DNA from 3 places in the Paenibacillus sp. S25 genome. Region 2 is predicted to be linked to each of the others. Evidence: riboswitches for the same ligand, from Rfam matches in the RefSeq annotation. Region 2 holds a riboswitch; each other region holds the start of a gene.
What was found. A riboswitch is a leader RNA that binds a small molecule or an ion and turns the genes downstream of it on or off. The one in region 2 is predicted to bind thiamine pyrophosphate.

Region 1 (10,223 bases), 500 kb from region 2:
GATACCGTGTCACATGTGACTGTACCCATGGAGGAGCTGGTGTATATTCCACCGACGATGAGCCCTGCTCCAGCGGTGTCTGCAGAGGAAGGATATCTGGAGCATCCACGTGAGGCGCTGGCTTATTATCGCGGGCAAGGAGTACAAACGATGGTGGCCGAGAAAAAACATATGGGTAGCCGGGCTATTCTACTATTATTCAAAAACGAACAGGCCGCTGTTGAATATGTAGGCTACCCGACATTGGGCACGATCTATAGTCGGAGTGGGAGAGCTTTCTTTGAACAAAGCCTTGGGAAGCAAGTGCTGGAGAAGCTGAATGTGGATCTACGGACTGCTGGATATTTTGAACGGAATCAGACGGATTTTGTATTGCTGGATGCGGAAATTGTACCGTGGAATCTCAAGGCTCGGGAACTGATTGCTGCACAGTATGCGCATGTGGGGGAGGCAGCTCTGCTGGATCGCAGTAAGTTGGTAGACAAGCTGAAGCAGGCGAAGGTTGCAGGTCGAGAGGTTGGAGACTGGTTGGAGGAAATGGAACAGAAGTACGCGAATGCCGTAACGTTTCAAGAGGCTTTTCAAAAATATTGCTGGGATGTGGACGGTCTGGATGAAATTCGTATCGCACCGTTCCATACGCTGGCACACAGCGGAAAGACTTTTTTCGGCCATTCTCATATTTGGCATATGGAGCAAAACCGGGAGCTGGCTGGGCTGTCTTCTCTGTTTATGGAGACAGAGTATCGCGTTATCACGGACGAAGCAAGCGAGGAAGAGGTCATTCGCTGGTGGAACGAGATGACAGAGGATGGTCATGAGGGGATTGTGATCAAGCCGGAACGCTTTTTGATGAAAAATCGGGACAAGATGATTCAGCCTGCAATCAAGGTGAGAGGCCGGAAGTATTTGCACATCATTTACGGTATGGATTATCTTGCCTCTGAGAATTTAAAGCGTCTGAAGCAGCGTCGAACGAACAAAAAGGAGCGTCATGCCCTGATGGAGGGAGCGCTTGGTATGGAAGCCGTGGAACGTTTTGTCCGCAAGGATACGGTAGATCGTATTCATGAATGCGTCCTTGCCGCGCTATCTCTGGAATCGGAGCCGATTGATCCGAGATTGTAGTTTGCGAAGGAGGGATTGAGATGGAAAGGGGTACACCGTTAATTGATATTGGCGTGAACTTGATGCACCGTTCGTTTCATGCGGATCGGGAACAGGTGGTAGAGAGAGCCGCAGCTGTAGGAATTTCACCCCTGATTATTACCGGGACCAGTGTCCGCAGCAGTCGGGAGGCTTCTCAGTATGCAGCACGTTATCCGGGCAAGCTGTATGCGACAGCTGGCGTGCATCCCCATGATGCCAAAGACTGCAGCGCAGATACGATTCAGCAGCTCCGCCAGCTGGCGAGTCAGCCGCAGGTCGTATCCATAGGGGAATGCGGATTGGACTATAACCGTGATTTTTCGCCGCGTGATGTGCAGCGCCGATGGTTTGGCGAGCAAATCCAACTGGCGGGTGAGCTGAATATGCCGTTATTTTTGCATGAACGAGATGCACATGAGGATTTTGTCGCTATGCTTCGGGAGTATCAAGGGCTTGTCGATAAAGCGGTAGTGCATTGTTTTACCGGCACGGAACAGGAATTGCATAGGTATGTAGAAATGGGACTGTATATCGGGATCACCGGCTGGATTTGCGACGAACGGCGTGGCAAACATCTGCGTGAACTGGTCAGAGATATTCCCTTGGACCGTCTGATGATTGAAACAGATGCTCCATTTTTGACCCCGCGTAATTTGCCCGTGAAGCCCAAAGAAGGGCGTAATGAATCGATGTATCTCGCTCACATTGCTGCTGCGGTTGCCGAATGTACAGGCCGAAGCATGATGGAGATCGAAATCGCCACGACGGAGACAGCCAAACGTTTCTTCGGATTATAGGATTGTCAAAGCCATAGATGTGGTATATATTATAGTGAATTAAAAAAGCATTGTCGGGAGCTTGAGAAAGTCAGGCTGAGAGGGTGGCCCTTGCCACTGACCGTGAAATCTGATCTGGGTAATGCCAGCGTAGAGAAACCAAGAACACTATACAGGAATGCCGCTTGTTTTGCGGTTGTCGATAGATTCAATGTATGTCCTAGCATTTTACCTTGATCCTGACTTTGGCTTGGTATCAGTGTAGAAGCTTAGACTACTGGTTATATAAGGCATATCGACGAATGATGTTTTGTATGGTACTTCACCTTTTACTGCGCATAAAGCTTGCCTGGAGATTCAGCTCCAGACAAGCTTTTTTTTATGGCCAAGAGGCCAATTATAAGGAAAAAGGGGAGCACGCAATAATGAATACTGCTGTAAGAGCGTCCAAAGGGTTGAAGCTGACTGATATTTTGGTCACGATTGTGATCGCTGTTGTGTTCGGGTTAGTCTACAAAATATGGGGACCTGCCTATGATTTAATGAAACCATTTGGTCTACACGCCGAGCAACTGATGTATGGCATGTGGTTTATGGCAGGCACGTTTGCTTATCTCATCATTCGCAAGCCAGGTGTTGCAATTTTGGCAGAGGTGGCAGCGGCAACGGTCAGTGCTTTTTTGGGAAGCGAATGGGGGATGTCCACTTTGTACTATGGCCTGCTGCAAGGCTTGGGGGCGGAGCTGTTTTTTGCGGCTTTTCTGTATCGGAACGCAAACCTGTGGGTTGCTTCGCTAGCTGCGGCTGGGGCGGCTGTCGCTTCTCTAATTTTAGACTTCAGCTACGGGTATATTGATCAGCTTTCGACCTGGAACTATGTTTTGTATATTGGTTTTCGCATGATTGGCAGCATTGTGATTGCCGGGGTATTCGCTTTCTATCTGGCTAAGGCATTGGAGGTAACCGGAGTTACGCGAAGTTTGAGGCCTGCAACGGAACAAGATTATAAGGGGCTGGATTGATGAGCCAGGCAACCGAAGATGTGGTGGCTTCGATCACCCGTCTTCGGTTGAAATTCCCCGGTGAGCAGGAGCTGCTTTTTCACAATATGTCTTTGTCTGTCCGCAAGGGAGAAAAGCTGCTGCTACTGGGACCGAGTGGATGCGGTAAATCAACGCTGCTCCAAGTGCTAAGCGGTCTGATTCCACGCACGATAGAAGTGCCTATGAAATGCGATGCTGCTGTAATCCCAAGTGTCTCAGGTATTGTATTTCAAGATCCTGATACGCAGTTCTGTATGTCATATGCAGATGAGGAACTGGCTTTTGTGTTGGAAAATAATCAGGTTCCTCGTGAGCAGATGCGATCCCGTATTCGCGAGCTGCTGATGCAGGTTGGTCTATCGACGGAGGATATACACATGCCCATTGGCAGCATGTCACAGGGAATGAAGCAGCGGCTGGCGATTGCGTCTGTGCTGGCTATGGAGCCAGAAGTGCTTTTTCTGGATGAGCCCACGGCTTTGTTGGACGAGGAAGGCACTACACAGGTGTGGGATACCATTCGCAACATTTCGGTAGACCAGACACTGGTGATCGTGGAGCATAAAATTAATGAAATTGTCCATGATGTGGACCGGATTGTAGTGCTTTCTGCTCAAGGGGAGATTATTGCGGATGGAAGGGCGGAAGAAGTATTTCATGTGCATCGGCAGGCATTGTCCGAGTACGGTGTGTGGTATCCGGGAGTATGGAATGAATCGTCTTCGCCACGTTGGAGTGAAGCGGTGACGCAACAGAACGGTGCGGGGATTGATTTGCTGGAGCTGGAACATTTTAGCGGCCTCCGTAGTTTAAGTTCAGTGATTTATGTGGAGCATGCGCAGGTGAAGCCTGGCGACTGGATTGGCGTGGTCGGTGAAAACGGAGCTGGCAAAAGCTCGCTGCTGCTTTCCATGATGCGCTTACTTCGAACACAGGGACGTTATAGCATGTGCGGAATTGAGGCAGGCAGTACGGAACAACTGGCAGAGCGTATCGGGTTCGCGTTTCAAAATCCCGAGCTGCAATTCGTAGCACACACCGTACGAAAGGAACTAGAGTATTCGTTACCCAAGAGCTTGTTTACCGTTGAACAGTGCCGGGAACAGGTCGATCGGATGCTCGTACAGTTCGGACTGGAGCGGCTGGACGAACGTCATCCGTATCAGCTTTCGTTGGGCCAAAAAAGGCGGTTGAGTATTGCTACGGCTATGATCCGTGAGCAGGAAGTGCTGCTGCTGGATGAACCGACTTTTGGGCAGGATGCGCGTAATACCTTTGTCATGCTGGATATGTTGGAGCAGCTGAGAGCGGCAGGCACGGCCATTGTGATGGTCACGCATGACCCGGAAATTGTCCGTCGATATTGTACCGATATATGGCGGATTCAGAAAGGGGAACTACGGTATGAGTCTGTCCTTTCCCCATCATAAAACATGGCTGCATCGTGTGAATCCGGGCCTAAAGCTCGTTATGTTTTCCATACTGTTTGTGGTCGTTATAGTCATTCATGATCCGAATGTCATGTTTAATGTTGCGTGTGCTATGCTGCTGCTGCTTGTCTGGTCAGGCCATCCATGGAAGCGGCTGCTGCTGTATGGATCTCCCTTTATATTGGTGTTTATTTCAACCTCAACGGGCATGATGATGTTCGGCAAAGGGGTGACGACCTGGTGGACATGGGGCTTGATCCATATAACGCAGGAAAGCTTTTACCGAGGCATGCATCTGGGCTTTCGTGCGCTGAGTATGGCTGCGGTAGGGTTGCTGTTTGGTTTAACGACTTGTCCGGTGGACCTTTTTTATTCACTGATGCAGCAATGGAGGCTCTCTCCGAAGTATGCGTATAGCTTTTTGGCAGCCATGCGGTTGATGCCCATGATGGTGGAGGAATTCCAGGCATTGAGACAAGCCCATCGCATTCGAGGTTTACATCAGCATGTGTCCAAATGGAACATGTATGCCACGCTTCGCAGGTATGCAATTCCGCTGCTCGCTCAAAGTATCCGGCGTGCACAGCGAATTGCTATTGCCATGGAAGCCAAGGGTTTTACCAATGAAACCAAACGCACGTATTATTATGCGATTGGCTATTCGGCTGTAGATATTGTGTTCATATTCTATTTTGTCATCATGCTTACGCTGGCTTGGGGACTCGGTATCTGCTTTCCTTATGTGGGGGTGTGGGATGTACGTTAATTGTTGTCAAAAGGCTTTGCCCGTTTTCTGCTCTGTGGTATATTAATGCAATGGGAATTGACGGCTCGTACAGACCCGCCTGGGCTGGCGGGCTTATTACATTTTCCCTGAGAAATGGATCATCAGGAGGCCAGGTTTCATGATTACGCTGCATCAGGTAAGCAAGTATTATACCACCTCAAGCGGCCAATTTCATGCGGTTCAATCCGTGTCCCTTCAAGTGGAGGAGGGGGGAATTCACGGTATCATAGGTGCCAGCGGTGCCGGTAAGTCTACGTTGCTCCGGTTGATGAATGTATTGGAAAGGCCGGATGAGGGAAACGTGGTTGTGAACGGGGTAGATCTGACTCGCATGCCGGAAAAACGTCTCCGTGAAGCGCGGCGATCCATAGGGATGATTTTTCAGCATTATCATCTTGTTCACAATCGGACGGTCAGTGGAAATGTGGCAATGCCGTTGGAGCTGGCAGGTGTCGCGAAAAAAGAGAGAGCGGAACGTGTGCGCGAATGCCTGCAATTCGTCGGTTTAGCTGATAAAGCAGAACAGTATCCGGCACAACTGAGCGGAGGCCAAAAGCAACGTGTGGCGATAGCCAGAGCGCTGGCGAATCGACCTGCGGTGCTGCTGTGTGATGAGCCGACCTCGGCGCTTGATCCGCAGACGACCGCGGATATTCTGGGCGTGTTACGGGAGATCAACCGGGAACTGGGAGTTACCATTGTAATCGTAACGCACGATATGGACGTGGTACGCAATATTTGTACCCGTGTATCAGAAATGCGGGATGGGCAGCTGCTTTCAACGCAACGTGTAGCTGACGCTGCGGTAGGTTCAACAGCGGGAGCAGGTGAAGCTGATGAATGAAATGCTGAGCATCATTGCGCAATATCAGTCTGAGATATGGAAAGCCATCGGAGAGACGTTTATCATGGTGGGGATTTCTATCGCAGCAGCTGTACTGTTAGGGCTTCCGGCAGGAACGATTTTGTATTTGTGCGGCAAAGGGCAAAAATATGAAAATCGACTGCTGTTCACCATTTTGAACAGTGTGGTCAATGTCATCCGCTCGTTCCCGTTTTTGTTGCTTGTCGTGTTTATGATTCCATTTACACGTCTGGTCGTAGGGACGGCGCTGGGCACGATGGCTGCTACGGTTCCCTTGTCAGTGGTGGCCATCGCCTATTATTCGAGGCTGGTGGAGCAATCCTTGCTTGAGGTGCCCAAGGGTGTAATTGAAGCCGCTACTTCTATGGGGGCATCCACCCTCCAGCTTATTTTTAAATTTCTGTACGTGGAAGCTTGTTCTGGGCTTGTACTGGGTTTGACCACGTCCACCATTAGCTTCATCTCCTACTCCACGGTGATGGGCATTGTGGGCGGCGGCGGGGTAGGCGATTTTGCCATCCGTTACGGTTACCAGCGCTTTGAAACAGGCTTGATGGCGTTCACCATCGTCGTCATGATTATTTTCGTACAAACGATCCAGTTCACCGGAAGCACCATATCCCGCCGGATCGACAAGCGGTAAGGTGGAATTGTAACTTTCACTATACTTGCACAACTCACTATGGGAAATGAAAATGACTTTACAGTACCTCAAAAGCGGAGCGAAGGATTTGAATCTGGAGAAGCGTTAGCGTTCGCCTTTGAAATGGGATTCTAACCTATAAATTGTGTTACAAATCAGAGAGAATCCCGTTTCAACAGCGATCGTAAGATCAAATCATTCGCGAAGCGGCTGCGGCTCCCACTGTAACTCATTTTTTATCTTCCCAATCACAATTTACTTGGAGGTTCCTCATCTAATGAGTCGGAAAAACAACATGAAAACGAACTTGAAATTACTTACACTATTTGCTGTCGTTATGCTACTGGTTGCCGGATGCGGTGGTCAAAAGCAGGCTGCTCAAGAAACACAGTCTAAAGAAGCAACTTCCCAAAAAGAAGTGACCTTGAAAGTAGCAACGCTAATCCCACCGATGACAGATGTGCTGGATATCGTGAAGCCGCTGCTTAAACAGGACGGAGTCAATCTGGAAATCGTCGTGCTTTCAGACAATATCCAACCGAATAACGCATTGGCAAGCCATGAAGTGGATGCTAACTTCTTTCAGCATGCTCCTTTTATGCAACAATATAATGAAAGCAACAAGTCTGATTTGGTAGCGATAAAACCAATTTACAACGCCATTTATGGCGCGTACTCCAAAAAATACAAGAACGTTAAAGACCTGCCCGAAGGTGCGACTATTGCCATTGCCAATGACCCGGCCAATACTGGACGTTCTTTAGTAATGATGGAGCAAAACGGTTTGATCAAGCTTAAAGAAGGCGTAGGCTATAATGCTACACAGGCTGATATTATTGAAAATAAGAAAAAGTTTGTGTTTAAAGAGGTGGATTTGTTGATGCTGGCGCGCTCACTGGATGATGTGGACATGGCTGCCATGTATCCCGCATATGCCAAGCCGCTCGGTCTGACACCGAAGAAGGACGCGCTGATTACCGAAAAAGACGATACGCACTTTGCCATTAATCTGGTAGCGCGTAAGGATAATGCAGATTCCGATGCCATTCAAAAGCTGGCAAAGCGAATGACCGGACCGGAAGTACGTAAATTTTTTGAGGACAATTACAAGGATAGCGTTGTTCCAGCATTTTAAATAAATGAGGATTTTGCAAAAATCCAATAAGCGACTTCCAATGAATAAGATATAGATCGAAATGGTTTAGTTCGTCTATATCTTGCACTTTGGAGCGACTGGAATCGAATTTTGCAAAATCCTGAAATAAGTATGTTGAAACATCGTTTTATGATGAAATATGACCTGTATATATGGAAGAAAGTCTGCGAAGAGCAGATGGTCTCCCTTGTGCAGGTCTTTTTCTTTTCCATCCTTAATATGGATAAATTTCATCGAAAACAGGGTATAAAGTCTTATTTTTTAAGGTTTTAGGGTGTTACACCGCTACGAATTTTGGTCATAAAGGGCGATGGAGTAATGATAAGGAACATATTAAAATAAATATACGAACAAACATTCGTTTTCGATTTCGTTAACGGTGTTTTTATATGGGTCAAAAAATTCAGCTGACAACGGGCCAAAAGCGTGAATAAAAAGGAAGGGGAACGACATGAAGCTGTTTGTAACTGTAAAAAGTCTGGGAAAGCGCAAGCCCGCACTCGCACGACAGGAATTAGAGCTGAGTCCTGCTCCAGAAACATTGCGAGATTTGATCACTGCAACGGTTGCTCTGAATGTTCAAAAGCTACGGGAAAAGCAGGAGAGTGTCGCGCTGATTCCGTTCCTCACGGGAGAGGAAGTTCAGGCACAAGGCGAGATAGGCAAAGTAGGATTCGGTTCCATATATAATGAGGGTGTCCCGGATATTAAGGATGCCGTGAACACGGCGATGCAGGCTTTTGAAGATGGTTTATACAGGGTTTTTGTATGTGACGAGGAAACTATTGAGCTGGATGCTCCTTTGTCACTGAAGGATGGGCATGAGATTGTATTTATACGCTTCACAATGCTGGCTGGAGGCCTATGGTAGAGGGGGAAACGAAATATGCATCAAGAGAACAATGAGCAAGAATATTTCACCACACTGAAGGAGCGCGCGGCGCAACTGGATGGACAACAACAGGAGTTGGCTCAGTATGTTGTGGAACTGGGTAAGCTTCATTACATACAGGAGAACGAGGAGCCATTTAACGAATGTCAGCGAATATTAAAAGAACGGGCGACGGAAAGCGGAGAACCGCTGTTTAAGCCACTGACAGAGGTATTACGTGCTCTAATTGGACAAGCAGCGGGCGACGTATTCGCCCATTTAACAGAGCATGTGACTGAATATCCATACAGCACAGGGTATGCGCGAAAACCGTTTCGGACTTCGGATATTACGGCCCATACTTCCCGGATTTATAAAAGAATGGTGCAGTTGATCCGAATGAACTGTATCGGGTTCTCCGTAATGGATTATTTAACAAAAAAGGATTATGAACCAGGCAGGGATTACCGGATTCAGGAAACGATTGGTGACTGGATTGCTTATGAGCTGGATAACGGTAATTTACAGGTGCTTGAGGCGTTAAAAGCTATTATTTATGGAGATAATCAGGCGGCGTTACTGACGCGCAATATGATTAAAGGCATGCTCCTGAGTCATCAGGAGGAGAATTATCGCATGATCGGTGAGCTCTTGGCAGCCGCCAAGCTCCAGGAGGGATTGCGCCAAAGTATCGTGGAACAAATGGATGAAGGAACACCGGAGGCTCTAATATATCTGTTAAAGGTGATCATCGACCAAGGCTTCATTCGTTACAGCTCGGTAGTGCGGGCGCTTGCAGTATGGACGGGAATGGGTTTGGAATCCGCCAATCAGCGGGTCGTTCGCCAACTGATCGAGCAGGCATATGAAGCATTGACTCGAAGTGAACTGCGCCAGGAATGGCTGACCAGCTCAAATGCTAATGAAGTATATATGAGTCTGTGGGCTACCGCAGTACATGAGGAATGTGATCTGTATGGACATGTTCGGAAACTCCTGGAGCAGGGAGCACCTTACCAGAAGATTGTAGCACTGTATGTACTGTCTAACAGTGACAACAAGGATGTGCGCCTCGGAATTGCGAGAGAATATCTGGATGAAACGGACCCGGAGCTTCAATATTGGATACTGACGAACTATACAAGCAATTATTTTTATGAATGGATAGAAGGCGGGACGGTCGCGGATCGGATTGTTAAAGTGGTGCGCACTCCTTTGCTGGAGAGCAAAGAGGAGCGGCGTAAGGATTTTGAACGACTTCATAACCTGTTTGTACATATGAAAAAGGGTGAGTCCACCGAGCCCTCCAAGGTGCTGGATTTTGTAAATCTGTATCACCGCTCAGATGCACCTGTTCAAAAAATGCTGTATCTCGCTGGTTATGATATGGACGCTTCTTGGATTGGGGAAATCATAGCCTTAAAGGAACAGATTAGCCCTAATCTGCGTGGCGAACTGTTGAACCATTTTGTGCAAAACCCTGAGGATACGGTACAGCGTGAT
Region 2 (10,223 bases):
CAGCACATAGATGCGGTCGGAGAGCAGCAACGCTTCTTCAATGCTGTGGGTAATAAACAGCACAGAACGGCGGTTCTTTTCCCACATCCGTAATAACCATTGCTGCATGTCTGCACGTGTCAGCGCATCGAGTGCGCTGAACGGCTCATCCAGCAGCATTAATTCCTGCGGGCTGAGCAGTGCGCGAAGAAAGGCTGCGCGCTGTTGCATTCCACCAGACAGCGTATGTGGATACGCCTTGACGAACTTACCAAGTCCAACCTGTTCGAGCCATTGCAAGGCTTCTTTACGACGCTCGCGTTCACTGGCGTACTGAGGGGGTACTGCTGTATTTTTACGTGGAGCATTTTCCTGCCCAAGCAGTACGTTGTCCAGCGTGGTACGCCACGGGAAAAGGGCGGGCTGCTGCGGCATATAGCTGATATGCCCACGTTCACCAGTCATGTCCCGTCCGTGCATACGGATATGTCCCTGCTGTGGTTTGAGTAGCCCGCCGATGATGTGAAACAGCGTGCTTTTGCCGCTGCCTGACGGACCGATGAGGGAAACGAATTCTCCTGGCTTGACTGTGAGGGATACATCCTGCAGTACGGGCAGTAAGCTTCGCTTTTCGCGGAAGGCGAGGCTGATCCCGTCCAATTCCAAAGCAGGAGGAGCAGTTGATCGTCTCTGCTGTTCCCCGGTTCGTTGTTCATTAGCCACGTTGTGTGATGATAATTCAATCGGATGCAGACTCATACGCGCCACGTCCTTTCTTTGCTGTATGTAATTCAAGGAGGAAGCTACTCTTGATCGGGTTTCCAGCGAACCAGCCATTTCTCCAGTAGTAAAATAACCACAAACATGAGTAAGCTGAGTGCAACAATAATGCCGATGGCGGCAAAAATGAGGTCCGTGCGATAGGCTGATTTTTGCAGCAGCATATAATATCCAATTCCTTCACTAGCTCCGATCCATTCCGCAATGATCGCACCCATCACACTATAGGTAGCAGCAATTTTAACGCCAGAAAAGACTTGCGGCAGGGAATGTGGCAGCTCCAGCTTCATAAAAATAGCCATGCGGCTTGCACCCGACATCCGCATATAGTTCATCATCGTACGGTCTGTTCGAGTCAGCCCGTCCATGGCCGCTACAGCCACGGGAAAAAAGCATACTAGGGTAATGACCATCAGCTTGGGCAGCACGCCAAAACCAAACCACACCATGAGCAGCGGCCCTAGAGCGATGATCGGAATGTTTTGACTCAGAATAAGCAGCGGATACAGGGCGGATTTGAGAAAAGGAATTGTATGAAGAACGATGGCGATCAACAGTCCCGTTGCTGTCCCTATAGCGAATCCCGCAAGTGTCAGACGAATCGTAGCCCATGTATGGGCACCAAGCAGCGCCGTTTGTGCCATGCCCTCTTGTACGATGAGGGATGGAGCAGGCAGCAGCCAGGATTCAACATGCAAATAGGAAACCGCCCCCTGCCAGGCCGCTAAAAAGAAGAGGACCGCCACAAGGGGCGGCCATACGCTTTTCCACCAGGATGCGTTCTTGCCTTTCGGATTCATGGGCGATATTTCTCGGTCAGCTTGTTCATGCTGATGCCTTGTGGGTTATGTGCGATTTTGATCTGTGAAATGACGCTGGGACTGCCCGCTTCCGTCAAAGCCTCGTGCATTTCTTTGACCACTTTCAGCAACTCGTCGAGCTCGCCCTCCATGGTCGTATCCAATGGATTCACTTGATGTTTGACGCCGGAGCGCTGAATGACCTCAATCGCCTTATCTACATACGGGTAAGAGTCCTCATTATTAGGAGTTTTAGGGATTACTTGAATACTGAGCAGTGTGTTAGCCATGCAAATTCACCTGTCCTTTATTTGGAGTGTTTTAGAGAACATAGGGTGGTTTAAGGCGTTTGAGACCGCTCCGCGTTTCATTTGATCTTACGATCGCTGTTGCCATGGGATTCTTTGAATAAATTTTAAAAGTTAAGAATCCAACGGCAAAGGCGAACGCTGCGCTTCTCCAGATTCAAATGAACCGCTCCGCTGCCAACCGCCTTAAAAGCACCCTGTTTTTAAAGCTGGTTTGTGTGGCATTATTAACACACAAGCGCACCTACTTAGCGCTTAGATAATATGAAAAACTAAAGAATAAACCAAGTGGAACGAGAACGAAGTGGGCGGAATGGTGCTGTACAAGCGTTAGCGTTCGCCTTTGTACCCAGATTTCAACCTCTGGATATTCATAAAAGAATTCTGGGTACAACAGCGATGGGAGGCACCATCCGACTGCCTAGTGGCGCTTCGTTCACTTCTCTAGTTCGGTCTTATTTTGCGTTTTAACAAATGGTCAGCGCTTGGGCAAGAAGTCATTTGTGAAGGCTTTATCGACTTCCAAAGGCTTGCTGAGCAGCTTGCGTTCGTACATCCAGTCCGAATAGTTTTGCCATACCTCTGCTTTTTGCACGCCCCATTGCGCGGCATCGTCCTGATAACGCGGGCTTAGCCATTTTTGGCTGGCGAGCACCAGTTTTTTATCCAGCTCTGGTACAGCTTTGCTTAAGATGTCCGCGGCTTCTTCTGGATGGGCGATAGTGTATTCATAGCCTTGTGCGGTAGCGTCCATGAACGCTTTGACCAGCTCTGGATCATTTTTTATCGTCTGTTCGTTGCTTACAATTACAGGCGTATAGTAATCAAGGCTTTTGGAATAATCTTTTACATACAGCATATCCAATGGCTCACCTCGAAGCTCGGCTTCGATTCCGGTCCATGCATAGAAAATCCAAGCAAAGTCAATATCCCGCTTCACGGCTGTAAAATAGTCTGCATTGCCCATGTTGACGATCTTCACTTTGCTCACATCGCCTTTGTTTGAATCCATGATGGATTTCATGACCGCTTCTTCTACGGGAGAGCCCCAACCGCCGTATTTTTTACCTTCAAAATCTTTCGGGCTCTTAATTCCGCGATCTACTGGGGCTGCGAAGCCTGAGGTATTATGCTGAATCACCGCAGCGATGGATACAAGCGGCACACCTTGCGTACGAGCTTGTGTGACGCCTTCTTGGTAGCTAATACCAAAAGGTGCAGCATTAGAAGCAACCATTTGATCGGCTCCGCCTGAACCAGGTTGAACAATTTGGACATTCAAACCCGCTTTTTCGTAAAATCCTTTGTCCTTAGCGACATAGAGTCCCGTATGATTCGTATTGGGTGTCCAGTCGAGCACGACTTTAACATCTTTGAGCCCCTTTGCCGGAGTAGACGTTTGGGTGTCGGTAGCGGGAGCCGCTTCTTGGGATGTGGGGGCACTTCCACCGCAAGCGGTCAGGGTCAGGGCCATGAGCCACAGACTGATCAGTCCCAGGCTTAACATTTTCATGCGCTTCATCGTTGTGTTCTCTCCTTTAATTACCCGTTATCCGTCCAATCAGACAGCTTAAGTTCCCCATTTTCTAAAAATAACATCTGCCGGACGCGATCTTTCCAACAACATAATCTTCAATAAAAAAAGCGCCCCGAGTTTCCGGGACGCTTGCGCTTGTATATACCAAAGTAAGGGATGGTCCTATGTAAAAAAGGCACATCTTGCTTAAGCATTCCTACGCTGGCATTACCCAGATCAGGTTGTAAGGGTCAGTGTCTTGGGACACACTCTCAGCCGGCCGATTCCAGCACCCCTGGCATTGTATGGTTTAATGGGTTCATTTATTCGGGTTTACTACGACGATTATATGCCTTGAATGCGGGTCTGTCCAGCATGAAGGGAGAGATGACGGTTCATTTGCCGAACGACAGGGTACACTTTTACTGTGAGCTTTGATCTGAAAATGAGCATGAATCAATCCGATTCGATCGGGTCATGTTATTTTCAGAACAGCTACGCAAGTAGGTTCAGATGGGCTGGTGCCCAATGGCGTGGCCGTAGAGAATTCTAATTCGTGAAAAGGAGTTGTTGTACTGTGGGTAAAACGGAAACATTGGATCGCAACCAACTGGAACAAGCCATTGTGAAGGCTTTGGATAACAACAAATTTTGCTCGTTAGGTACGGTAGAGGGTGGCAAACCGAAAGTACGCTATATGGCCCTTTTTAACGATGGAATGAACATTCATCTGGCGACAGATCGAAAAACACATAAAGTGGATGAGCTAAAAAACAATCCGAATGCTTATCTGCTGCTGGGTTATGAAGTTGGCGGTACGAAGGAAGTCGTAGAAGTGGAGGCTACCGTCCAGATTACAGCTGATGAGGGGCTGCGCAAACAAGTGTGGAACGATTCCTTGAAGGAATGGTTTTCCGGACCGGATGATCCCGATTATGTCATTCTGGACGTGAATCCGACACGCATTGAGTATGTGGGTCAGCAAACTGAGCGCCAAGTGTGGAATAAATAATAAGAATATAAATCGACAAACCAGTGAATCTCCGAGTTTTTAAGGAGGTTTGCTGGTTTTTATTTTTTGAGAAAATTAATTATTTTTTCATAAATAATTTAAGTAAATGACTACTCTTTTGCCTGGCGTTGGATTAAAATAGAAATGGTGGGTTCAAGGCTTACATATATGTGCAAAAGTATGTATATGAGGCATACACCTTAATGAGGAGGGGTATATTTTGTTATTTCGTAAAAATTGGTTTAAAGGGTTTACAGCAGCAGTTGTAGCTTGTAGTATGCTGGTGTTTTCAGCCGCTCCATCCTGGGCAGCTAGCAATTCTCGCGATAGCGCTACAGTGAATTTGCGGATTATGGAAACAACGGATATTCATGCGTCCCTGATGAACTATGATTACTATTCGGACAAAGAAACCAACGAATATGGCCTGATTAGCACAGCCGGTTTGATCCAACAGGCGCGTAGTGAAACGAGAAACAGCATGCTGTTCGATAACGGTGATTTGTTACAGGGCAATCCATTAGGCGATTATATGGCCAGAAATAAAACCTTCGAGAAAGAAGGCGGTGTCCATCCGGTCTACAAGATGATGAACCTGATGGGCTATGATGCGGCGACAGTGGGCAACCACGAATTCAACTACGGCCTCGACTTTCTGGAGAAGTCGCTCAAGGGAGCCGATTTTCCTTACGTAAATGCGAATGTTTATGTTGATAAGGGGGGGCAAGCTACTAAAAATTATTTTACCCCTTATCGAATTCTTGATAAAACGGTAACGGACGAGAAGGGCCAAGAGCATATCCTTAGAGTGGGCGTAATCGGCTTGGTCACACCTCAAATTATGCAGTGGGATGAAGCCAATTTAAAGGATAAAGTCGTTACGAAGGATATTGTTGAAACGGCGAAAAAGTTTATTCCTCAAATGAAAACGGAAGGTGCCGACATTATTGTCGTTCTTGCGCATACAGGTTATGAGGATGTGCCACAAACGCCAATGATGGAGAATGCCGTTAAATATTTGAGCCAGGTGGACGGAATTAACGCTATTCTGTTTGGGCATGCTCATAAATCTTTCCCTGGCCCTGATTTTAAAGATATGAAGGGTGTAGATCTGGATAAGGGAACCATTAATGGCGTACCGGCCGTGGAAGCTTCTTCATGGGGCAAGGATCTGGGGATTATTGATCTGAGCCTGGAAAAGAAAAAAAACGAGTGGAACGTAATCAACTCCCAGTCTCAAGTGCGTCCGGTTGTGAGTACCACAAACCAGGCTGTGCAGTTTACTCCTGACTACAAACTGACAGATTCGATCAGGGAAGAGCATAAAGGAACACTGGACTATATTCGTCAACCTGTTGGAACAACGACTGCACCGATTAACAGTTATTTTGCATTAGTGCAGGACGACCCTTCTATTCAAATCGTAACGAATGCACAGAAATGGTATGTTCAAAACCATCTTAAAGGAACTGAATACGAAAAACTTCCCGTATTGTCGGCAGGCGCTCCATTCAAGGCCGGTGGTCGAAACGGAGCCGAGTATTACACCAACATTCCTGAAGGTACGATAGCGATTAAAAACGTGTCCGATCTGTATGTGTATCCGAACACGGTTCATGCTGTAGAAGTGACCGGTGCTGAAATTCAGGAGTGGCTGGAGTGGTCTGCAGGTCAGTTCAACCGCATTGATCCAAAGCAAACTGAGGAGCAATCGCTGATCAACAAAGATTTCCCAACCTACAATTTTGATGTCATTGACGGTGTGAATTACCAGATTGATGTAACCCAGCCTGCACGATATGATGCCAAGGGAACTATTATTGATTCTTCAGCTCATCGTATCAAGGATCTGCAATACAATGGGAAGGCTATTGATCCTGCGCAGAAATTTATCGTAGCCACCAATAACTATCGTGCTTCCTCATCCAAACTGGCCAACCCAGATGGCAAACGAATTGTGATGGCAGCACCGGATGAAAGTCGCCAGGTCATTATTGACTATATCCGTACGAACGGAACGATTAATCCATCGGCGGATGGCAATTGGTCTCTTGCTCCTTTTGGTCAGGCAAAGGTTACTTTCGAGTCCTCTCCTGATGCCAAAGACGTGCTGGCAGGAAATCAACAAATTTCATACTTGAGCAGCGCGGCAGACGGCTTTGCCAAATACAGTTTAAAAGCTGGCGCTAAGCCTAGTGCAACAACGACTCCTGTAAAGGAAGCTGTGGCTCCCGCGAAAGCGACAGCAAAACCAGCTGTTAAAACGACCAAACCTGCAGCTGTTAAACCAGCTAAAACAACGAAGCCGAAGGCGTCCAAATAACTTCGGATTTTAGTTTCCACTCAATATCAGAATGAAGCAGCAAGTCTCTTTAACCAAGAGATTTGCTGCTTTTTTTGATGCCAAAAACAACAGCCCCGAATTTATCATGATTGTAAAAAGTTTTCTGATTTTTGTCGAATATGTACTTAAGTCCTAAGTTGTCGTTAAGAATAAGCTACTTTTTTGTAAAAACACGTAATTATATAGTGCTTTTGTTCTAGTTATTTGTGATATAATGGTGAAAAAACCGGAAAATTGTTCCGAGGAGGACCATTATGGCATGCAGCAATTGCAGCATCATATTACCTATTAAGGATCAAGGATTGCTCATAATTAGGCATTCCAGGGTGTCGCTTACTCCAGCATTAGATGGTTTGGGTATGCTATCGGAACAACTGAAGCAGGAACATGGGCGTGAGGGCAGCATAGAGTTTCGCTTTGACAGCCGTTCAGAGCTGGAACAGCTGGTTAACGGACTGGCTCGTCTGCCGCAGGAATACCTGAACCATATGCAAGTTGTGGTAACGGGTTTGCATCATATCGAAGGATATGAGGACTGGCTTTTATTTAGTCAATTGCAAGCCAGACTGCAACATCCAGATATCGTGAGTATTATTAAGGATCAAAGTTTTTCCAGCCATATGCAGCCTATTGTTGACCACAAGCTGGATATTATCGGGTTTGAGTTTTTGCTGCGTCCGTCACATGCAGAGAGACCTTTTCAGCCTTTCCGGCTGTTTGAAATCGCCCGTGAAGCTGGCTTGCATGCTCATCTGGATCGCTCGGCTCGTATTTCCGCTATTGAAAAAAGTGCAACATGCCTTCCGGCGGGAATTAAACGTTTTATTAACTTTCTTCCTTCCACCATTTATAATCCGGCTTATTGCTTGAATCACACCTTTGAGACGATTGATCGGTTATCCATGAGTACGAAGGATTTTGTATTTGAGGTCGTAGAAACGGAAGAGATAGACGACCTTAATTTTCTGCATCATATCTTTGATCAATATCGCAATCGAGGAGTTTCGGTAGCCCTGGACGATGTGGGGGCAGGTTATTCTACGACCGAACTTATGAATTGCCTTCAGCCGGATTATGTTAAAATTGACCGCAGTATAATTGACGGCTGTCATAGTAATAGTGATCAGAAGCGGCAAATTACAGGGATTGTAGAATCGGCTTTTCGTTTTGGAGGCCAAGTGTTAGCTGAAGGAGTAGAGCGGATGGAGGATTTTCAATTTTGTCGTGAAGCAGGTGTATCACTGGCTCAGGGTTATTTGTTTGGCAAGCCGGAGCCTGGTCCGCCCTCCAATTTTATACTTAGTAGTGTAATATAGTCAGGAACAAATTTAAGTAGACGTAGTTTATAAAAATTGGAGCTTAAATAAGGCTGTGGCATAAGCAAATTTCAATTCTATTGGACAGCGCTTTATCACCATTAATGTAAAAAACGCGAGTTGCAGAGGTTATTTCACCCCTGCAACTCGCGTTTTTTGGTCATGCTTGCCCACCTGAGCAAGTTCTGGACAATCGAAGCCACCCAGTCTCCAATTTTACTTGGTAAGAAACGTTAAAAGCCCGGAAGCAGTTTATGACCGTTTTATTTTTAAAGTAAAGATTGACGTCTTGAAGACAATTGGATACAGTGTATTGTATAAGAAACAGTGTTTCTTTCATAATACATCGTATCCATACTAGGTAAAAAGTCTAACATTACAGGGAGGACAACCCAAATGAAAGCAGTGCAACTGAAAAACGGTTTTGGCTTTGAAGAGTTAACCTTGACGGAACTTGACATACCGGTGCCGGGACGGCTGGAAGTTCTGATCCGCATAAGGGCAGCATCTCTGAATTACCGGGATTTGGTAATTATTAACGGAGTAATGCCGATCGGCATTCAATTTCCCTTCATTCCGTTATCCGATGGAGCGGGTGAAATTGTAGCTGTGGGCGAAGGGGTGACAAAATTTCAGGTTGGACAAAGGGTAGCGGCAAATTTACAACAGAAATTCATTGGCGGGAGCACGAGAGCGGAGGTCTTAAAGGACAGTCTGGGAGGCCCGCTCAGTGGAGTGGCGGCTGAATATATCGTTCTGCATGAAGAAGGGGTCGTCGCTATTCCGGATCACCTTTCTTGGGAGGAGGCTTCCACCTTGCCGATTGCGGCATTAACCGCATGGAGCATGCTGATGGAATCCGGCGGGCTGCGAGCGGGGGATACGGTGCTCTTGCAAGGAACAGGCGGTGTTTCCATCTTTGGGCTTCAATTCTCTCTGATGGCAGGAGCACGGGTAATTATCACATCGAGCAGCAATGACAAGCTGGAACGGGCAAAGGCTCTCGGCGCATGGCAGACAATCAACTATTCGGAAGTTCCCGAGTGGGATAAGGTGGCTCTGGAGCTGACAGGCGGCGGAGTCGACCATGTCCTGGATGTAGGGGGAGCGGCAACAATGGCGCAATCCATCAATGTACTTCGTACCGGAGGGACTGTGAGCATGGTCGGATTCTTATCGGGCTTGACCATTCCTGAGTTCGATGTCACCAGCATTTTGCAGAAGGCTGCGACGATTCGCGGCAGCCAAGTCGGTAACCGGGAACATTTCGAAAACATGAATCGTGCCATTTCCCGCCATCGTTTACATCCTGTCATCGACCGGGTATTCCCGCTCAGCCGAATTGGCGAAGCCTTCGCACTTTTGGCTGAAGGAAAACAGTATTTCGGTAAAATCGTCGTTCAAATATAAATGAGCATTTTGCATAAATCCCAAGAGCGATTTCAAATCAGCAATATATAGATCGAAACGGTTTAGTTCGTCTATATAGTGTACTTTCGAGCGTTGGGAATCGAATTATGCAAAATGCTGAAATATTATTCACATCACATAGGAGGCACTCTAATGCCCAGTAAACCTGATTTATCTGTCAAAGATTCTCAAGGAAGAAAGACTAAGAAACCCCGTAAATGGGTACGCAGAACCGGATTATCGCTGCTGGCGGTAATCCTTCTGGGAGTGTTTATTTTTATGCTCATCCCTTCCCCTGTCCAGCCTGCAAAATGGCTTGCACCTTCGGCCCCCTCTTTTGAACAAGCGGGTCCATGGCAACAAAACAACAAACTCAGCTCCGCAGAGCTTGTTACAGATGCCCCTAAGTTTCCGGAATTTATCACCTTTGACATGAAAGGAAATTTATATACGGGAGACTCCGACGGGAAAATTTATAAGGTTGCCTTTGATACTAAGGGCAATCCGCAAAAGGCCCAGCTATATGCAGATACCAAAGGAACGCCCAATGGACTTATGTTTGACGCAAGTGGAGATCTGATCGTTACGGATGTTAAGAAGGGGCTGCTGTCGGTAGATCCTTCCGGAAACGTGACGGTGTTGACCAATCAAGTCGACGGCACACCGATCTATTTGGCCAACGAGCTGGATATTGCCAAAGATGGTACCGTTTATTTTTCTGACACCTCGAATTATGGCAGTGTAGTCTTCAAAGAAAT
Region 3 (10,223 bases), 1.8 Mb from region 2:
CTTAATAATTGGATTGCCAAGCATCGTCCTGTTGCGATACATCAGCTAGATCGAATCACTTGGGCTATGGGACTACCAGAAGGTTTTTTTTACGAACTATACATAGATAACTACATCATTGAGCGTTCCCCGGATTGGAGGCGAATTGAGCCGTTGTTGTTTCGCTGTGCGGAACTGGACAAGTTGGATGCTATCCAGCTTGTAGTGGGACATATTATGGACAATCTTCTATATTCCCCAAAGTTATTTGATGCAGCAGAAAAATTATTCGCACAAGGTCAGCACAATGCTGCATTGTTGCTCTACGAAGGGATTGCGGAAGGCGAGAAGTACCAGCACTCTGAACGCTTGGCTATCTGTCAGTATCGTCTATTTACCATTCAGGTGGGGAACAATCAGATCCGAAATCTCAAGGCGGCTACACGATTTGAACCCTTTGTCGAGCGTCTGAATGAAATAGATCAACTTGATGCGTTAAAAGATTTGGCGAATGTGTATCGTTCTCTGCGTGAATGGGACAAGCTCGATGCAACTGCTCGAAAAATGAGAGCCAAAGCGGAGATCCAATATTCTTTGAAACATCAACAGAAAAAGCGAGAGTGGGAGGAGTCTGAACAGAGGCTGAGTCGCCCGATGTTTGTGTACATTACCTATGCTGATTTACTGTGTGCGAGTGTCTGTGAAGCGCAAGGCGATTATCAGCAAGCACTACAATTTACAAATGCCTACTCTGATTTAGATTGGGTGATCGAGACAGACCAGGAAACCCAACACTGGGTCAACTTGTTCAAGCATTGGGCAGAAGGTAATATTTTTGTAAATAGGCTCCTATCTGGAGATACCAATGTGCTTCCTCATTATGTTGAATATATTGCATCCACATCAATCACTACCGAGAATGAAAAGCTATCCAAGTTGCTGAACGTTATGATTGCTGCTAACCGATATGCAATAGATATCAATGATGTCCTTTCACGTTTTGAAGTGGAGATTAATTCTTTTGCTCTGCTATCACAATCTGCTGATATGTACACCCAACAAGTGATGCCAGATTATTTTGCATGGTTTGGTTACGAACTGGCTTATTACTATTTAAGACGGGGAATGTACAATGATGGCTTTAAACACTTAATATATGCATTGGTAAAAGCCCACATACTAAATAATGAGACTTATTTTATAAACTGTACGGGGCTTTTTGCACATTTCCAAGCACACGCGCTTCCCGAAACAAGGGAAGAGTATTTCAAACTATTAGAAAAGGTGTGGTTAGACAATGTTGAAAAAAATGATTCTGCTGATCATCGCTGCTAGCTTCTTGTTTATTTTAGCAATGCCTGTTCAGTCGCATAACCAAAATCAAAGAATAACGCCTCACGTACAAATTGGAGGTGCTTAAACGGCTAGAAACAAAGACAACTCTCACCGACTAGTTCAAGTTTGGGGAGTTCAGCGGCTATTAGAGATCAAACAACATAAGGTAAATCTCTAAGTCAGATTTGATTGGTATGCTCTATATTCATTGGATCTTTTTATGCAAAGGGCCTCTGTTCCACTTAATTAGTGGAAACGGAGGCTTTTTTATGTGGATTTAGGGGCATCTTTGTTTATGCAAACTTTTGGGATGTTCTTTTTTTGTTAGGCGCATCATTTGAGAATCCAAAAAACGTCTTTTTGTCATAAAATATGACATATAGGAGGGATCATGCTGATGAACCAAGGTGTGACTTTACTTTGTGTCGAACGAGCTAGGAAGAAACTGTACCAGGTCCAGAAAAAGTATGGATTTTTAACACATCCCAAAGTAATAGAACAATCTAAAAAGCTGGATGATCTGTTGAATCTTTATCAAACATGTAGATCGGATCATTGAGAAATGAGACCATATTTTTCTTTAATTCCTTGACCGCACCTCTAACCTGTTCTGACTGTGTCACGGCTGAAATCACCGCCACACCATCTGCACCTGCACGTGCGACTTCCTCAATACGGTCCACTGTAATACCTCCGATCCCAACAATCGGCACATCAATTCCCGCTTTACGCATCTCATATATAATTGCCGGTCCCTGTACGGCATGGACATCATCTTTCGAGATGGTGGGATAGATTGGCCCGACGCCGAGATAATCCGCACCTTGCAGGATGGCACGACGTGCTTCCTCAATGGTATGGGCAGAGACGCCTAGAATTCGATTTCCGATTCGCTCGCGGACGGATTCGGCGGATTCATCGTCCTGACCGATGTGAACGCCGTCGGCGTCGAGTTCAAGAGCCAGCTCCACGTCGTCATTGATGATGAAGGGGACACCAGCGTGGCGGCACAGTTCCTGTAGCTGGCGCGCAAGTTCGAACATAGGAACGCCCGTTAACGCGCCGTGGCCCTTTTCTCGAAACTGGACCATGGTTGCGCCGCCAGCCACAGCCTCTTGCACGACCCAACTTGGTTCAGCGAGGCAGTTCACGCTTCCAAGCACCAGGTACATCTGTAGCTGGCGGCGCACCACCTCTGGCAATATTCTGCTGCTCATCGGAGTACCTCCTGACGACGGCGGTAGGCCCAATGATTGGTTGGGCCATGTCCCTGTCCAAGGTGTAAAGTATCCTCAATCGCCGCCTGGATGAAGGCTCTACCATTCGAGATAGCTTCCAGTACAGACATTCCTTTCCCTAATTCAGCAGTTATCGCTGCCGAGAAGGTACATCCTGTTCCGTGTGTATGGACAGTCCGTACCCGCTTGCCGCTCAGCTCTGTAAAGGCGGTTCCGTCAAAGAGCAGGTCAACAATCTGTCCGCTGCTCTCGCTCTCGTCAGCGTGGCCGCCCTTGATCACAACGAATTTTGGTCCCATACTGCTAATATGTCTCGCAGCCTCGCGGCGATCCTCCATCGTACGGATGCTGATCCCTGTCAGGGCTTCTGCCTCCGGGATATTCGGTGTAACGACTAGGGCCAAGGGAAACAGGTCGTCCTTCAAAGCCTGCACCGCTTCCAACTGCAGCAGTTCAGCACCTCCCTTGGCAATCATCACGGGATCGACGACGACCTTTTTCCAGCCGAACTTTCGGATCTGCTTGCTCACAAGACGGATGATACCCGCATTAAACAGCATGCCAGTCTTTAGGGCATCTACTCCAAGGTCTAATCCTACAGCTTCGATCTGTTCCGCTGTTGCTTCCTGTGGCAGCGGATATACGCCGTGAACCCCTAAGGTATTCTGTACGGTAATGGCCGTAATAGCCGACATGCCGTACACGCCAAGTTCTTGAAAGGTTTTGAGATCGGCTTGAATTCCGGCCCCGCCGCCACTGTCCGAACCGGCAATCGTCAGTGCTCTGGGTACACGAACGTCTGTCATCGCGCACCACCTGCTGTGGTTGTTCCTGCTTCACGGACAGTGACATGCCCCTCCAGCGAACCTGTATGTAGTTTGGCGAGCTCGTCGAGAAAGGCAATCTGGAAGCTGCCGGGCCCCAGCTCTGCGGTACGTGCTGCGGCTCGGGAAGCTGCTGCACCGTAAAATGCCAAGCCTGCTGTACCTGCGAGCAGCAGGTTGGGTTCAACAGCTGCAAAAGCACCTAACACAGAGGTCAGCAGGCAGCCTGCTCCGGTTACCTTCGTGAGCAGCGCGTCTCCGCCGCTAATCATTCGTGCTTCGGCCCCATCGGTGATGACGTCCTCTTTTCCAGTGATGACAACCATTGAATTGAGCGTTTGAGCAGCCCGAATTGCCAGATCGACATTGCCGCTGTCAGCACTGTCACCAGCATCTACGCCTTTAATCTCACGCGCTTCTCCAACAAGATGCGCGACTTCGGCTGCATTGCCCCGCACCAATGAGATTTTGACTTCTCTCAGGATTCGCAGTGCCGACTCAGTTCTAAAGCTCGTTGCTCCCGCACCGACCGGATCTAGCAGGACCGGAACACCGTGTGCATTCGCCGATTGTCCAGCAATGATCATGGCATCCACCAGTTCGCGGTGCAGCGTACCGATGTTTAACACGACGGCTCCCGCTATTTTTGCCATATCTGCTACTTCCTCGGGTGCATAGGCCATCACTGGGGAGGCGCCCAATGCATACAGGCCGTTGGCCGTAAAGTTAGTGACTACCACATTGGTCATATTGTGAACGAGGGGTTTGCTGTTTTGTACCTTCGTCAGGAGAGCTGAATAACTTTTTTCCCATGTACTCATAATGATTATCCTCTCTATAGTTGGTGGTTCAACATGGCATTAACCGTACTTCACGCATCGAATCGCCAGGATGACTATTCTAAGACCGCTGCCTGCATCTGGACCGGCCATTCTTCCTGGTTATAAGCCATGTCCCAGAACTTATATTCCAGCTGGCAACTCAGTACAAAATGCTCAATCATCCGCTCTCGCTCAGCAGCCGTTGCGCCTTCTGCCCAAGCATCTACACGTTCTCGGAACTTGAGTGTTGTATCATCAAGCTGGTCTCCATAGAAGCCCATCCATTCATAGAACGGATGAGACTCATCCGGCTTTACTTCATCCAGCAGCCTGCGGCCAATCTCGGCATACGTCCACATACATGGCAGCAGCACAGCCAAGATCTCGCGCAAACTGCCCTCATGCGCGATCGTCAGCATGTGACGGATATAGTGATGGGCCGAAGGAGCGAGTGGATATCCCTGCAACTCTTCATAGGTCACCCCTGCGACAGCACAGAAATTTTGATGCGGATGAACCTCGCTGTGGAGAATAAAAGAGATTTGTTCATTAAATACTGCCATGTCCTCCCGATTCGTGCATTTGGAGATTGCGATGCCGTATATCCGCATGTAGGCGTTCAAATATTCAAAGTCCTGTTTTACATAGTGAATCAGCTGTCCCCTTGTCAAACTTCCTTCAGCAATACCTCTCACAAAGGGATGCTCAAAAATCGCTTGAAAAATGCCGTCCGCCTGCCGACGGAGTTCTTGTGTAAAACTCAATTTCCCCACCTCCATTAATTGAAGAGCAAGAAGTCCTGTAAGGATACAATTCCGAAACAACGCTAAAAAGCCGCCCCGGAAAAATGGAGCGGCTTCAACATAGGCCCAATGCGCAAAAAACGCTTGAAACCTTATATACGAAGGCTCCACTTTCCTACGCTAGTACGAACTAGATCAGGTTCAAAGGGTCCAAGATACATTCTTGTCTCAGCCATATTGGCTCCCCTAGTGGACTTCTATTCTTTTGACTATTACTGTACATACGTTCATACGCTATGTCAAACATAGTGTGCAAAATATTAAATTTCCTCTAGTTAGGTTTTTGGGGCTTAGTGAGGGTGATGAATTACACTTTCCACGGCTTTGACCTTGGCATATTCCGGTTTCCACATTGCATCTCGTATAGCTTGTTCCACATCTGAAATGTGCGCCTGAGCTACCTGATCCTGAATCGCGGCATTTGCAACCGCAACCGCAACAGCGTACGAAACTTCGCGTAATTTTCGGATATGAGGGAGTAGCGCACCGCCAGGCGTATTCGAATCTACACCATTGGCAACAGCAACTGCTGCGGCTGTAAACATCGCAGGGGTAATCCTTTTGGCTTTAACCACAATCGCACCTAGACCCAGTCCCGGAAAAACAAAGGCATTGTTCGCCTGTCCAATCTCAAAATTTGTATCGTTATAGGTGACGGGCTCAAAAGGACTTCCGGTTGCGATCAGTGCTCTGCCATCTGTCCACCGGATCAAATCCTCGGGTACTGCTTCTGCAAGGTTTGTAGGATTGGACATGGGCATAATGATCGGGCGTTCTACATGCTTCGCCATCTCCTTGATGATTTCTTCAGAAAAGGCACCTGCTACACCGGAAGTTCCAATCAATATCGTAGGCTTCACCTGACGGATGACCTCCAGTAGCGGTATTTTGCCGTCACCCGACCGGGTCCATGAGCTGACTTCATCCTTTTTGCGCACATACGGTTTCTGATACTCCAATACGTCTTCCATATCTTCCGTTAACAGCCCACGATAATCAAAGGCCCAAAAGGACTTGAATGAATCATCTGCGGAAAGGCCATCCTCGATCATAGCGCCCCGAATTTGGTCAGCGTTACCGATCCCTGCAGCCCCTGGGCCGAAAACAAGTATTTTTTGTTCACGCAGCGGAGTCTTGGTGACACCCACCGCCGAAAGAATCGCAGCCAGGGTCACCGCTCCTGTACCTTGTATATCATCGTTGAAGGTGAGAATGCTTTGACCGTATTTTCCTATAATATGGCGCGCATTTACGCTACCCACATCTTCCCAATGTAAAAGCGCCTTCGGGAATTGCGCTAACGTTTTGCTGATAAAAGTATCAATAAACTGGTTATAGGCTTCTCCGCGAACCCGTTTATGGCGGTTTCCGATGTACAGTGGATCATTCAGCAGCTTTTCATTATTCGTGCCCACATCCAGTACAATTGGCAGCACCCGCCCGGGATGAATGCCTGCCGCAGCCGTATACACTGCAAGCTTGCCAATCGCAATGTTAATCCCCCCGACGCCCCAGTCACCAATCCCCAAAATACTTTCGGAATCTGTCACGACGATCAGATCCACATCCTCGCCGCTTAATCCAGAGTTATAGAATGCTTGTCCGATGCCATTCGGGTTATCTATCGACAAATATACGCCTCCAGGGCGGTTGTACTCGTGACTATACTCTTGAATCGCGGTTCCTACGGTCGGCGTGTAGACTACGGGCAGCATTTCACTCAAATGATCGGTTAGCAGCCGGTAGTAGAGTACGACATTTCGATTGTGAAGGTCGTTGAGAGAAGCATTTTTACGCAGCATGGTGGGTTGTGCGAGAAACTGCTGATATGCACGTACGCTCTGTTTCTCCAATGAAAGGACGGTTGGAGGAAGGATTCCTTCCAAACCCAGATCTTTGCGTTCTTCTTCTGTAAAAGCGACACCTTTGTTCAAAAGAGGATTTGCCAACACATCCTTTCCCCGTAATGGAGTAGATAATGACCCATCGCGATTGACATAAAATGCTTCCATAGAAAGACCTTCCTTCTCTTCATTTTCATAACGAAAGGATTTCACAAAATTCGATTCCAGTCGCTCCGAAGTGCAAGATATAGACGAACTAAACCATTTCGATCTATATCTTGTTCATTGAAAGTCGCTTATCGGATTTTTGCAAAATCCTCAAGATGACATGTTGTCCATAGTATGGACGTGCAAATCTGTTTTATTCTTCTATTTATCTATGACAAAATAACCATATATATTTCCTTCTGTTGATCTAAAAGAACTAATTTTCGATATAGATGCGCTACCTAATTCTGATGGTTTTGGTTCTAATGAATCAGGTCTAAATACTCTGTTTTTATTAAATATGAAAATCAGTTTTTTTTCTCTTATATCCTTATATATCATGGAGTGTCAGCTATTTTGTTAAGGAAATATGAAGTATTTGGACATTAATTTAACTCCTATAAGCAAACATTCTTAATTCTTTTTCAACAAAATAGAACTATTCGGAGGAAAAGGAGAGGTTTGTGTGCAGGGACCTATAGCCATTTTTAGCGATAACGACAGGGCTATTGATTATCCCAATGTGATTTGTTTTTACCAATATATACAGTGCGAGGACACGGAGGCAGCTTCAGTCTACGAGAACGCATGTTGTTGCCTGATTGATTATAGGGAGCCGGGGCAGGCGGTGCAGAAAGCCAATCAGATCCGTAGCCAATTTCCGCAAATGCCATTGTTACTGGTGACGGATGTAACAATTCCGTTCAGTGATCAGCATATGGTGCAAATCACCGGAGTAGGCCGTTTGCGCCTGCTATTTTGGCAAGCCAATGACACCGAAGAAATGCTTTCGGAAATACAAAGCTTGCTCTATCCCGAGTATTCGACCAAAAGCCAACATATTGCATTTATCTTGTCTGTATATAACGAAGAGCAACGTTTTGTTCATGTCAAAACCTTTGCTGAACGACTGCAGGCCTTTATCCGCAGCCATATTATTGAAGGTTCGATTTATCTCATTGATGATGGCAGCCACGATGGTACCAATGCCTTGATTAAAGCGCTGGAGGCAGCAACGGACTTGTCCGTAAACCGGATTAATCAGAATCTTAGCCCGCTGCTTCAAACAAGGGAATTGGGACGCAATACACGTAAGGCAGGGACCTATCTGGAAGGGATGCGGACCATTGGTGCGGATTACTACGTATTTGTGGACGCGGACGATTCCTTTTTTATTGAGGATATTGCCAGAATGATTAATGTTGTTCAGCAGGGCTATTATGATGTCGTGATTGGAACCAAGGATATGACCGCCGAGAATCGATCTTTATTGCGATCTGTTGTCAGCTTTGGTAAACGGGTCATTTCACGTCCTTTTTTACCAACAGGTGTGGTGGATTCGCAGACTGGGCTTAAAGTGATGAGTTCGGTTGCAGTGAAACGGATGTTTCCGCATTTAAAGGAACAGCTCGGACTGGCGCTGGATCTAGAGATGATGTTTATTGCCAAGCGACTCCAGCTTCGTGTGCTGCAATTACCCGTCAAATGTATTGACCGCGATGGATCGCACATCCATGTCTGGAAGGATTCTATTCGTTTTTTACGCTCCATCATTGATATTTGGCGACTGGATCGGCGGGTGAGATAACAACGTGAACAACCGATTGCGATCGTTGATGTTCCCTCTCTTTAACGTGCTGCTTAACGGATTTAATTTTTTCTTCCACATTGCAGCGAGTTGGTATCTTACGGGACAAGCTTATGGCCAGGCGAATGCGCTGCTGGCACTTTTTGCACTTTTATCCGTTTTGGGTTTATCCATCCAGCTATTAACCGCCAAACTGGTCTCTAAGGGAGACCAAAAGCTTGCGCTACGAAGCTTACCACTCGGTTCTCTATTACTAAAAGCACCTCTGGTGCTAACCGTGCTTGCCATGGTCATTTTACTCATCTTTCATCCGTTACTGCGTTCGCTATTAGGCGTCGAATCCGGCCCGCTGTTCATGCTGTATGGCTTGATCGGACTGCATATTCTTGTGAGTTCGTGCCGCGGAGATTTACAGGGCAGGGAACGCATGTTGGCGCTCAATGTGAACTATTACATTGAGGTATTAGGGAAGCTGAGCCTATTTTTTGTTCTAGCTGCACTGGGGTTAAAGCTGGAAGCCCTACTGTTAGCGAGCTGTGGAGGAATGTTGCTGTCGCTGCTCCACGGTTGGATCGTTTCAGCTCGTGGCTTGTCCTTATTCACATACAGTGGAGAACATATCCCTTCTGGGCTATGGAAATCATTGGGCCAGGATTTCACCGATAGCCTTATGACGAATTTATTCATTTTGTTTTGTATCTCCATCGACATGTTGTATGTACAGCATTACTTTCCCGAGCAGGCTAGCAGCTATGCCATTGCGCTGAAGTACAGCCAGTTGGTCTATTACGTTTCGTATAGCCTAATTGCTGCCTTTATTCCAAAGATCGGTGCGCAGGGGCATGACCGCCAAGCTTTGGGCAAGTTGATTGCCGTCTATGCCGGTTTAATGGCTATAGCTGCAATCTGTGTATATGTGGGCACGACCTTTGTGTTCCCTTCCTCTATTCCCATATTATTCGGAGCCTCTTACCAATCGGCCGAGGCCTATATTCCATGGGGAGGATGGGTGTACTGGCTATTTTCCATCGTGCTGTTTTTTGTGCATGTGCATGTATTGGTGGGCAGACGCAAATTTATGTTCAGTCTGATGGCAGGAGCCGCGGCTTTATTAGTAGCCTTTCATATTGCCCACACAGATCCGGTAGATTTTTTGCTATCTGAGTTCATAGTTTACGGGGCTATGGCTCTCTACTTTGTGATAGACGCCTATGTGCATTTGTTCAAAATAAAGATAAAGGGGGATTTACCCCATGAATACCATACATGAACAGGACGGTAAAACCGTAGTTCTATTGCTTTCCTGGCGTGACATTCGTTCACCTAAAAGTGGGGGAGCAGAAATTTTCACCCACGAAATGCTTAAACGCTCACAGCAAGGCCGCTTCCAGTTCATTCATTTTTCACCCCAATTTGAGGGGATGCCTGAGCATGAAGTTATTGACGGTATTACGTATATTCGAAAAGGGAACATATACAGTGTTATTTATTATGCGATGCGCTATTACCGTCGTCATCGAGGGAAGATCGATTATGTGATTAACCAGGCAAATACGCATCAATTCTTTACCCGGTTTTGGGTGG

Region 1: another riboswitch for thiamine pyrophosphate. It lies ahead of KAI37_RS04485 (ECF transporter S component); the one in region 2 lies ahead of KAI37_RS02220 (ABC transporter substrate-binding protein).
Region 3: another riboswitch for thiamine pyrophosphate. It lies ahead of tenA (thiaminase II); the one in region 2 lies ahead of KAI37_RS02220 (ABC transporter substrate-binding protein).

The regions. Positions count from the first base shown of each region.
Region 1 is NZ_CP073683.1:991,505-1,001,727, forward strand. It holds gene KAI37_RS04475 (polynucleotide kinase-phosphatase) at 1-1,128, shown strand, start outside; gene KAI37_RS04480 (TatD family hydrolase) at 1,149-1,946, shown strand; TPP riboswitch at 1,991-2,100, shown strand; gene KAI37_RS04485 (ECF transporter S component) at 2,351-2,947, shown strand; gene KAI37_RS04490 (ABC transporter ATP-binding protein) at 2,947-4,398, shown strand; gene KAI37_RS04495 (energy-coupling factor transporter transmembrane component T family protein) at 4,373-5,164, shown strand; gene KAI37_RS04500 (methionine ABC transporter ATP-binding protein) at 5,304-6,029, shown strand; gene KAI37_RS04505 (methionine ABC transporter permease) at 6,022-6,693, shown strand; gene KAI37_RS04510 (MetQ/NlpA family ABC transporter substrate-binding protein) at 6,971-7,828, shown strand; gene KAI37_RS04515 (hypothetical protein) at 8,301-8,720, shown strand; gene KAI37_RS04520 (DUF4132 domain-containing protein) at 8,736-10,223, shown strand, end outside.
Region 2 is NZ_CP073683.1:493,922-504,144, forward strand. It holds gene KAI37_RS02205 (ABC transporter ATP-binding protein) at 1-738, opposite strand, end outside; gene KAI37_RS02210 (ABC transporter permease) at 783-1,559, opposite strand; gene KAI37_RS02215 (MTH1187 family thiamine-binding protein) at 1,556-1,849, opposite strand; gene KAI37_RS02220 (ABC transporter substrate-binding protein) at 2,346-3,389, opposite strand; TPP riboswitch at 3,581-3,690, opposite strand; gene KAI37_RS02225 (pyridoxamine 5'-phosphate oxidase family protein) at 3,961-4,395, shown strand; gene KAI37_RS02230 (bifunctional 2',3'-cyclic-nucleotide 2'-phosphodiesterase/3'-nucleotidase) at 4,616-6,718, shown strand; gene KAI37_RS02235 (EAL domain-containing protein) at 6,994-8,055, shown strand; gene KAI37_RS02240 (zinc-dependent alcohol dehydrogenase family protein) at 8,452-9,465, shown strand; gene KAI37_RS02245 (SMP-30/gluconolactonase/LRE family protein) at 9,619-10,223, shown strand, end outside.
Region 3 is NZ_CP073683.1:4,618,257-4,628,479, reverse strand. It holds gene KAI37_RS20185 (helix-turn-helix domain-containing protein) at 1-1,314, shown strand, start outside; gene KAI37_RS20180 (aspartyl-phosphate phosphatase Spo0E family protein) at 1,706-1,873, shown strand; gene thiE (thiamine phosphate synthase) at 1,818-2,531, opposite strand; gene thiD (bifunctional hydroxymethylpyrimidine kinase/phosphomethylpyrimidine kinase) at 2,528-3,358, opposite strand; gene thiM (hydroxyethylthiazole kinase) at 3,355-4,197, opposite strand; gene tenA (thiaminase II) at 4,272-4,961, opposite strand; TPP riboswitch at 5,096-5,198, opposite strand; gene KAI37_RS20155 (NAD-dependent malic enzyme) at 5,291-7,012, opposite strand; gene KAI37_RS20150 (glycosyltransferase) at 7,518-8,639, shown strand; gene KAI37_RS20145 (polysaccharide biosynthesis protein) at 8,644-9,909, shown strand; gene KAI37_RS20140 (glycosyltransferase family 4 protein) at 9,893-10,223, shown strand, end outside.